DNA from 3 places in the Mesorhizobium sp. M2A.F.Ca.ET.046.03.2.1 genome. Region 1 is predicted to be linked to each of the others. Evidence: predicted binding sites of a transcription regulator. Region 1 holds the regulator's gene; each other region holds the start of a gene.
The links. Region 1 encodes PhoB, which activates phosphate uptake and scavenging genes when phosphate is short. Its sites were predicted from a motif close to TGTCATNNANCTGTCAT; they were not measured.

Region 1 (3,255 bases):
TTTGCGCCGGCGCAACCGCGCCATGGTGATTTCGGCCGTGCGCCGCGCCGGCCAGCCATCGCGGACGGAAATTGCCGCCACCACCGGCCTCAGCCACTCGACCATTTCGGCGATCTCCGCCGATCTGATCCAGGAGGGCATCCTCACCGAGAGCAAGGCCAGCGAGCCGACGGCGTTGAAACGCGGCCGGCCGCAGATCGGCCTGGCGCTGAATCCCGAAGCCGCCGCGGTGCTGACGGTGGTGCTGTCGCTGAACTTCCTGTCGGTCGCCGTCATCGACTATGCCGGCCAGGTGATCGCCGAGGAACAGCGGCGCCTGGACACGCTCGTCATGCCGCGCGACGAGCTGATCGGCGAGTGCCTGGCGATCGTCCGGCGCCGGCTGCAGGATCCCGATCTCGACGTGGGCAGCGTCGCCCGCATCGCCATGGGCATTCAAGGCATCACCGATTCCCACGCGCGCGCCATGCTATGGTCGCCGATCACGCCGCTGACCGACATTCCGTTCGCCGACATCCTGGAGAGGGAATTCGGCATCCCCGCCACCATGGAGAACGACTGCAACATGATGGCGGTGGCGCTGCGATGGCGCGATCCCGAGCGCTATCGCGACAATTTCATAGCCATCCTGCTCTCGCACGGCATCGGCATGGGCCTGGTGCTGAAGGGCGAATTGTTCACCGGCACGCATTCCTCCGGCGGCGAGTTCGGCCACATGATCCATCGTCCGGGCGGCGCGCTTTGCCGCTGCGGCCGCCGCGGCTGCGTCGAGGCCTATGCCGGCAACTACGCCATCTGGCGCAGCGCCATGGGGATAAGCGAGGACGCCGCGCCGACCGACATCGGCGACGCCGACATGCGCGCGCTGGCCGCAAAGGCCCGGCAGGAGGACGGCCCCGAACGGGAAGCTTATCGTCGGGCCGGCGAGGCGCTGGGCTTCGGTCTTGGCAGCCTGTTCGCCCTCATCGACCCGGCGCCGGTCGCCATGGTCGGCGTCAGCGCGGCCGCCTTCGACCTGATCGAGCCGGCGCTGAGGGAGGCGATCGCCCAGACCGCCGGCGGCCAGCACTCGAGCTCGATCTCCTTCGACACCGAGCCGAACGAGCTGCCGCTGATCCGCGAAGGCTGCGCCACCCGCGCGCTGACCTTCGTCGATCAGGAGATCTTCGCGCCGGGTGTCCAGGCAAGAGCGGGCAAGCACGTCGCATAAGCCGCAAGCTCAAGCGCCGGGATATGCTGAGATTCAGGTCAGGCCGAGTCGAGAATGGTGGGTTCCGAGAACCGGAACGGAGCGTACTTTTTGGTACGTGAGTACCGGAAGCGCAGGAAGCCGCCATTCGCAGGCCGGCCTCACCTGAATATCAGCATATCCCTAGTCTTCCCGGATTGCATAACCCGCCCCGCGGATGGTGCGGATGACGTCCGGCATGCGGCCGTTGTTGACGGCCTTGCGCAGGCGGCCGACATGCACGTCCACCGTGCGCTCGTCGATATAGATCGTCTCGCCCCAGACATTGTCGAGTAGCTGGCTGCGCGAGAACACGCGGCCGGGATGCCGCATCATGAACTCGAGCAGGCGGAACTCGGTCGGGCCCAGCCTGATCTCGCTCTTCTTGCGGTAGACGCGGTGCGATTCGCGGTCGAGCACGATGTCGCCGACCTTGAGCACGCTGGACAGCACCTCCGGCTTGGCGCGGCGCAGCAGCGCCTTGACGCGCGCCATGAACTCCGGCGTCGAGAACGGCTTGACCAGATAGTCGTCGGCGCCGGTGGACAAACCTCGAACCCGATCGCTTTCTTCACCGCGCGCGGTCAGCATGATGATCGGCAGCCGCTCGGTCTCGGGCCGCATCCTGAGACGCCGGCAGAGCTCGATGCCGGAGACCGCCGGCACCATCCAGTCGAGCACGAGCAGGTCGGGAACATTTTCCTGAAGGCGGATTTCGGCCTCGTCGCCGCGGGTCACCACTTCCACCTGGTAACCCTCGGATTCGAGATTGTAGCGAAGCAGCACCCCCAGCGGCTCCTCGTCCTCCACCACCATGATGCGTGGCGCGATCATCGGGGTAACCTTTTCCGTCAGGCGGCCGGCGCCGACATTGCCGTCTCGTCCTGCTTGGGACGGTTGGCGGGCAATTGCGTGCCGGTCAGCACATAATAGGCGTTCTCGGCGATGTTGGTCACATGGTCACCGATGCGCTCGAGGTTCTTGGCGCAGAACAGAAGATGAGTGCAAGCGGTGATGTTGCGCGGATCTTCCATCATGTAGGTCAACAGCTCGCGGAAGACGGAGGTGTATTTGACGTCGATGCGTTCGTCGTCGTTGCGAAGCTTGGCCAGCGCCGTGGCATCACCCACCGTATATTCCTGAATCACGCCCTGGACCTGGATCAGCACCAGTTGCGCCATGGAATCGATCGAATGCGTGAGGTCGCGCGGGGCGGTGCTGACGCCGACTGACCCGACGCGCTTGGCGATGTTCTTGGCGAGATCGCCGATGCGTTCGAGGTCGCCCGCCATGCGTATCGAGCCGACCACGTGGCGAAGATCGTCCGCCATCGGCTGGCGCTTGGCGATCAGCGTGATGGCGCGGTCGTCAAGCTCGCGCTGACGCGCGTCCATGATGGCATCGTCGGAGACGACGCGCTGCGCCAGCGCATTGTCGCTTTCGAGCAGGGCCCTGGTCGAGCCGCCGACCATGGAGCCGGCGAGATCGCCCATGTCGTTGATGAGCCGGCTGATCTGCCTCAGATCCTCGTCGAACGAGGCGACGGTATGTTCGGCCATGATGTTGTCCTCGTATGAGCTCAGCCGAAGCGGCCGGTGATGTAGTCCTGGGTGCGCTTCTCGCGGGGCGAGGTGAATATCTTCTCGGTCCGGTCGAATTCCACCAGCTCGCCCAGATACATGAACGCCGTCTGCCGCGACACGCGCGCCGCCTGCTGCATGTTGTGGGTGACGATGACGATCGTGTAGTCGGCCTGCAATTCGTCGATCAGCTCCTCGATCTTGGCGGTCGAGAGCGGATCGAGCGCCGAGGCCGGTTCGTCGAGCAGGATGACCTCCGGCTTCACCGCGACGGTGCGGGCGATGCAAAGGCGCTGCTGCTGGCCGCCCGAGAGGCTCTGGCCGCTGGCGTTGAGCTTGTCCTTAACCTCGTTCCAGAGTGCGGCGCGCTTCAGCGCCGACTCGACGCGGCTGTCCATCTCGGCCTTGCTGATCTTCTCATAGAGCCTGACGCCGAAGGCGATGTTC
Region 2 (3,255 bases), 730 kb from region 1:
CTCGTCGAAGCGTTCCCAGAATTCGAGGTCGTATTTGCGCAGATAGGAGGCGGCGAGCTCATCCTTGGACGGGAAACTGCGATAGAGGCTGGGCTTTGTGACGCCGGCGCGCCTGACGATCTCGTCGACGCCGATCGCCCTGATGCCCTCGCGGTAGAACAGGTCGCGCGCCACGTCGAGAATCTTGTCGGCGGCCCTCGGGGCGGGGGCCGTGTTCAACGACGCTTCAATTTTATTGTCCGATGGCATGCAGACGACTCGCTTGACAATGTTACTGACCGGTACGTATGTATGGTGCCATCCCATTGCAACGTACCGGTCAGTAACATGATAGCTCAATCCCGTCCGTTTGGCCAGCGCTACGCCTTCGTCGTTGTCGCGGTCATCTTTCTTTGTCTTTTGATTGCAGCAGGGCTTCGTTCAGCGCCGTCAGTCATGATGCTGCCGCTGGAAGAGAGCTTCGGCTGGCGGCGCGACATCGTCTCGCTGGCTGCCGCGATTGGCATCTTCCTCTATGGTCTGACCGGACCGTTTGCCGCGGCGTTGATGGAGCGGATCGGGCTGCGCCGCACGCTGCTTGCCGCGCTGATGATCATGTCGGGCTCCACCGCGCTCAGCCTGCTGATGACCAAGCCGTGGCATCTGCTGATCACCTGGGGAGTGTTTTCAGGCATCGGTTCGGGCGCGGTCGCGACCGTGCTCGGCGCAACAATCGTCAACCGTTGGTTCAAGACCAATCGCGGCCTGGTGATGGGGTTGATGTCCGCCTCCAGCGCTACCGGCCTGCTGGTGTTCTTGCCGCTGCTTGCCTCGCTGGCCCAGTCGGGAGGTTGGAAGCCAGTCGCCATAGCGATCGCGATCGCCACCGCTGCTCTCGTGCCGCTGGTCTTTCTGCTGGTGCCGGAACGCCCGGCCTCGATCGGTCAGGTGCGCTATGGCGCCGATGCCGACGACGTGCCGCCGGTGTCGCCCGCATCGCAGGGCAATTTCCTGGCGCATACGCTGAACACGCTGCGCCGCGCCGCCGGCACACGGGTGTTCTGGTATCTCTTCGCCACCTTCTTCGTCTGCGGCTTCACCACCAACGGCCTCGTCGGCACGCATCTTATCGCCTTTTGCGGCGACATGGGCATCGGGGAGGTGCAGGCGGCCGGGCTGTTGTCGATGATGGGTATTTTCGACCTGATCGGCACCACCCTGTCCGGCTGGCTCACCGACCGTTTCGATCCGCGCAAGCTGCTCGGCGTCTACTATGCCGTGCGCGGCCTGTCGCTGATCTATCTGCCTTATTCCGGCTTCTCGGCGACCAGCCTGATCATCTTCGCCGTGCTCTACGGGCTCGACTGGATCGCCACCGTGCCGCCGACGCTCCGGCTCGCCAACGAAGCCTTCGGCGACCGTAGCGGGCCGATCGTGTTCGGCTGGATCGTCGCCGGCCACCAAGTGGGCGCAGCGGCGGCTGCAGCCTTCGGCGGCACGATGCGCGAGTTGCAGGGCAATTACGAACTGGCCTTCCTGATCGCCGGCATGACGGGCATCGCGGCGGCCTGTATCTCGCTGCTGATCAATACGACCAAGCCGGCATTCGAGCCGGAGCCGCAGGCGGCTTGAGCTGCCAATCTCACCCCTTGTGGGGGAGATGCCCGGCAGGGCAGAGGGGGGCGCTGTCCCGCCGACTTGTCAGTTGAATTGCAGCCAATCAAAGCCGTCGGCCAGAAGCTCGAACAGGCCGTTCCTGAGAAGTTGGCGATCCTTCGCGCCCCCCTCTGGCCTGCCGGCCATCTTCCCCACAAGGGGGGAGATCAGCAGTTCTGTCGACTGTTATCAAAACTTCATGGTTCCGAGACACGCCTGAAACATTGAGGCGAGAGCTTGGCGGTCCCGTTCAAAGCCATCCGGAGACAGCCATGGACAAGCTTTCCCTTACCCGCCGCGCTTTCGTCACCTCGGCCAGCGCCTTCGGCCTTGTCGGCGCCTCCGGTCTGGCGCTGCCCTATTATTCCCGCGCCAGCCAGCGGCCGGCCTTCACGCATGGCGTGCAGTCCGGCGACGTCGACGCCACGTCCGGCATGGTGTGGACGCGCACCGACCGGCCCGCGCGCGTTATGTATGAAGTGTCGACCACCGAAAGTTTTGCAAACGCCACAAGGCTCGCGCCGCTCGATACGTCGCCGGCCAGCGACTGCACGGTGAAGCGGCTGCTCACCGATCTCGCCTCCGACCAGGACATCTTCTACCGCATGATCGCGGCCGACCTGTCCGACATCAACGCCGTCTCCGAGCCGATCGTCGGCCGTTTCCGCACCGCGCCGTCCTCGAAGCGCGACGTGCGCTTCGCCTGGTCAGGCGACACCGCCGGCCAGGGCTGGGGCATCGACGAGACCGGCATGAAGACCTATTCGACCATCGCCAAGCACACGCCGGACTTCTTCCTGCATTCGGGCGACACGATCTATGCCGACGGCGCGCTGAAGGACGAGGTCGACCTGCCCGGCGGCGGCAAGTGGAAGAACGTTGTCATGCTCGACGGCAAGCGCAAGGTCGCCGAGACGCTGGACGAATATCGCGACCAGTGGAAATACAACATGATGGACAAGCATGTGCTTGCCCTCTCGGCCATCTGCCCGACCTTCTACCAATGGGACGACCACGAGGTGCTCAACAACTGGTCGGACTCGAAGGACCTCAGCAAGGACGACCGCTACAAGGAAAAGTCGATCCATGTGCTGGCGGCCAGGGCCGCGCGCGCCTTCCATGAGATGACCACCATCCGTTACGAGCCGTCGGAGCCGGGCCGCGTCTACCGCAAGATCTCGCATGGGCCGCTGCTCGACGTGTTCTTCCTCGACATGCGCTCCTATCGCGGCCCGAACGGCGCCAACCTGGATGAAACGCTGACGCCGAAGTCGCGCATGATCGGCGAAGAGCAGTCCAAGTGGCTGAAGCGCGAGCTGGCAAACTCGAAGGCGACGTGGAAGGTCATCGCCGCCGACATGCCGCTCGGCCTCGTCGTCTGGGACGACGCGGCGAAGAAGGCCGGCTTCGAGGCCGTCAGCAACAACGACAACGGCAAGCCGAAGGGGCGCGAGCTCGAATTCGCCGATGTGCTGCGCTTCATCAAGACTGCCGGCATCACCAACACCGTCTGGCTCACCGCCGACGTGCACTACACGGCGGCGCATTACTACAACCCCGGCAAGGCGCAGTTCCAGGATTTCAATCCGTTCTGGGAATTCGTGTCCGGCCCGATCCATG
Region 3 (3,255 bases), 1.5 Mb from region 1:
TCATCCGCGAGGTCTGGCCGCTGGAGCTTGTCGCGCGCGAGAGCGATTGAGCGCCTTTCCCTTCTCCCCTTGGGCAGGGCTGTCCGGGGAAAGTTAGACATAGTCGAGGCTCATCTGATCGGGAGAGCAGCGGGGGTACCTTCGACTTGGATTGACGGGCGGCGGTTTGTCGATGGCGGCGATGTGGCGCCGCTCGAACAGGCATCGTGTCACCAGGTCGGTGAAGCGCAGGATCGGCAGTGCAACGCGATATGCGCGCGCTGCAATGCGCAACAGCGCATAGGCGATCATGGCGGCGAAGAGCTGCAGGCGGATGGCGTTGTCATTGTTGCCGAGGAACTTACGGATCTTGAGGTGCTGCTTGATCCAGCGGAACAGGAGCTCAATCTGCCAGCGCCCCTTGTAGAGGGCTGCTATGTCGGCGGCCGAGCGCTCGAGATCGTTGGTCAGCAGCGTGATGGTGTCGCCTTCGTCTCGCTTCACGATGATGCGACGCAAGCGGATCGGCAGTTTGGAATCGCCTTTGCTGGCAAAGCTCACCTCGGCATCCTCAAGCACGGTGAAGCCATCGCCGTGCATGGCTGCGAGGGGACGATCGCACACCAGCTTGAGCCCCATGTTGGTTTTGGGCCGGGTGACGAAGAAGGCTTGCGCCGCCGCGATCGCCGTCCACCAGCCGTAGTGGCAGTAACCCTTGTCGAACACGTAGGTCGCACCGTCTTCGATAGAGATGGTGCGGCCGATCTGGGCGTCGTTGACGTTGGCATCGGTGATGTCGAGGACGCGCGGACAGTCGCTGTCTGGATCATAGACGATATGCAGCTTCATGCCGCGGATGCGGCCGTTCGACTTGGCCCAGTCGCAAAGCTTGCCGAGCGGGATGGGCGTGGAATCGATCAGCCGCAGCATGGCACTGCCTTCGCGACGCATCTGCCGGTCGAGTTGGCCTGCAAGCAGGGCGAACGTCTCGGCGAAGACGGCTACAGGGCGGCGCCGGTTGGCGTCCGACAAGGTCGAGCGCCGCAACAGGTCGCTGCCGAGGTGGTAATGGTGCTGGCAGTTGGCGTTCCAGCCGGCTTGCAGGCTGCGAAGGCTCGTCGCGCCGCTGAGCTGAGCATAGATCAACACCACGAGATGGTCCCAGCTCTTGAACGACTTGTCATAGGCATCCCCATCATGGCTATCCACAATCGTCTGGAAGCGGCGACGATTGATCGGTTCAACCAGCTTGCCAAGAATGCTAGGCGTAAAGCGCATGCCCCGTTCCCTTTCTGAGTCTCGACAACCAGAAGGTAGACGGAAAATCCCCGTCTTACGGGGCATGCACATGCGGCATTTCGATTCACCCGAACCTTTCCCCGGACAGCCCTGCCCCTTGCGGGAGAAGGTGGCCGAGCGAAGCTCGGTCGGATGAGGGGTGCTCCAGGGAAAGCCAACGTATCCACTCCGCTGGCACACCCCTCATCCGTCTCGGCGCTATCGCGCCGATCCACCTTCTCCCACAAGGGGAGAAGGAAAAGCGCACCCAGCCTGTCACGCAACCATCACGTTCACGTCCTAGACCGCTCGACGGCAAGGGCTGCCCCGCATCGTCGGTGCCGCGCCCTTTTGAGCCAATGGCCGCTCTGCTCGTCACGAAGGGGATTTCCATGAAACATCTCAACCGAACCGCCACGCTCGGCGCGCTGCTCGCCCTGTTCACCGCCATGACGCCGGCGCTCGCCGATAGCGTCGCCTATGTCAACAAGGGGCTCGTCGGCGTCGGCCGCATTCCGGCGAGCCAGAAGGACAAGTTCGGCGAGACGTTCGGTTCGGGTTCCGGCATGGCGATCGACGCCAAGGGCTGGGTGCGCAACGGCGCCAGCTACAAGGGCTCGCTCTGGCTGCTGCCGGACCGCGGCTACAATGTCGCCGGCACCGCCGACTACCGCCCGCGCCTAAACACCATCGCGATCGAGCTGACGCCGACCGCTCCTGGCGCGGCCCCAGCCGCCGGACAGGAACAGGCCGGCGTCAAGGCGACGCTCGCCGACACCATGCTCTTGACCGACGACAAGGGCGCCGACGCCACCGGCCTCGATCCGCTGAACGGCGTGCGCGAAGCCGCCGGCGACATGCCGATCCTGCCGCAGGCCGAAAACGGCAAGCTTTCGCTGGACGACGAAGCGATCGTGCGCCTGCCCGATGGCACCATGTTCATCTCCGACGAATATGGCCCCAACATCTACCGCTTCTCGGCCGAAGGCCGGCTGATGTCGGCGACGCAGCCGCCCGCGGCCCTGGTGCCGATGCGCCACGCCAAGCCGAACTTCGCTTCCGACAATCCTGGCCCGGGCGCCGCCGAGCCAGATCCGAAGGACCCGGAAACCGGCCGTCAGAACAACCAGGGCCTCGAAGGCATGTCGGTGACGCCCGACGGCAAGTTCCTGATCGCCGTGCTGCAGTCGGCGGCCCGTCAGGACGGCGGCGATTCCGGCTCGACGCGCCAGAACACCCGCGCGCTGGTCTATGACGCTTCCGACCTCGCTCACCTCAAGCTGGCGCATGAATATGTCGTGCCGCTGCCGGTCTTCAAGGATGCCAAGGGCAAGACCAAGGTCGCCGCGCAGAGCGAGATCGTCGCGCTCTCCGACACCAGCTTCCTGATGCTGGCGCGCGACTCGGGCAACGGCCAGGGCCTGAAGGGCGAAGAATCGGTCTATCGCAAGATCGAGATCGTCGACCTCTCCGCCGCGACCGACATCGCCAACGGTCCGTTCGATGCCGCCGACAAGCCGGTGGCGCCGAAGGGCGTGCTTGATCCGTCGGTGACGCCGGCCAAGCTAACCTCCTTCATCGACATCAACGACAAAGGCGAGCTCGGCCGCTTCGGCCTGCACAATGGCGCGCCGAATGACAGGAACAACCTGTCCGAGAAGTGGGAGGCGATGTCGCTGGCGCCCGTCGTCGATCCGAAGCTTCCCGACGACTATTTCCTGTTCGTTGCCAACGACAACGACTTTCTCACCCAGGACGGCTTCCAGGTCGGCGCGCCCTACAAGGCCGAGGACGGCGCCGATGTCGACACCACCTTCCTGGTCTATCAGGTCACCCTGCCTGGACTGTCCGGGAACAGCCTCGCCGCGAACTAGTTCTGCTTCAGCCGCACGCCGAGCGGGCATACGGCTGAGCGCGGAAGGGATGCATGAGCATCAGGCCTGCGATAGCATCGCGGGCCTGATTCATTTTCGGTGCTGCCATGGATGACGACAAGCC

Region 2: a site for PhoB is predicted at 1,820-1,836, ahead of EJ072_RS16100 (alkaline phosphatase). Genes of this name have one in related genera too.
Region 3: a site for PhoB is predicted at 1,532-1,548, ahead of EJ072_RS26610 (esterase-like activity of phytase family protein). Genes of this name have one in related genera too.

Annotation. Positions count from the first base shown of each region.
Region 1 covers NZ_CP034449.1:4,063,184-4,066,438, reverse strand. Annotated here, with positions in the region: gene EJ072_RS19435 (ROK family protein) at 1-1,210, shown strand, start outside; gene phoB (phosphate regulon transcriptional regulator PhoB) at 1,373-2,062, opposite strand; gene phoU (phosphate signaling complex protein PhoU) at 2,080-2,787, opposite strand; gene pstB (phosphate ABC transporter ATP-binding protein PstB) at 2,808-3,255, opposite strand, start outside.
Region 2 covers NZ_CP034449.1:3,335,062-3,338,316, forward strand. Annotated here, with positions in the region: gene EJ072_RS16090 (TetR/AcrR family transcriptional regulator) at 1-249, opposite strand, end outside; gene EJ072_RS16095 (MFS transporter) at 328-1,611, shown strand; gene EJ072_RS16100 (alkaline phosphatase) at 1,908-3,255, shown strand, end outside.
Region 3 covers NZ_CP034449.1:5,595,079-5,598,333, reverse strand. Annotated here, with positions in the region: gene EJ072_RS26620 (LacI family DNA-binding transcriptional regulator) at 1-50, shown strand, start outside; gene EJ072_RS26615 (IS4 family transposase) at 94-1,257, opposite strand; gene EJ072_RS26610 (esterase-like activity of phytase family protein) at 1,650-3,131, shown strand; gene EJ072_RS26605 (MATE family efflux transporter) at 3,239-3,255, shown strand, end outside.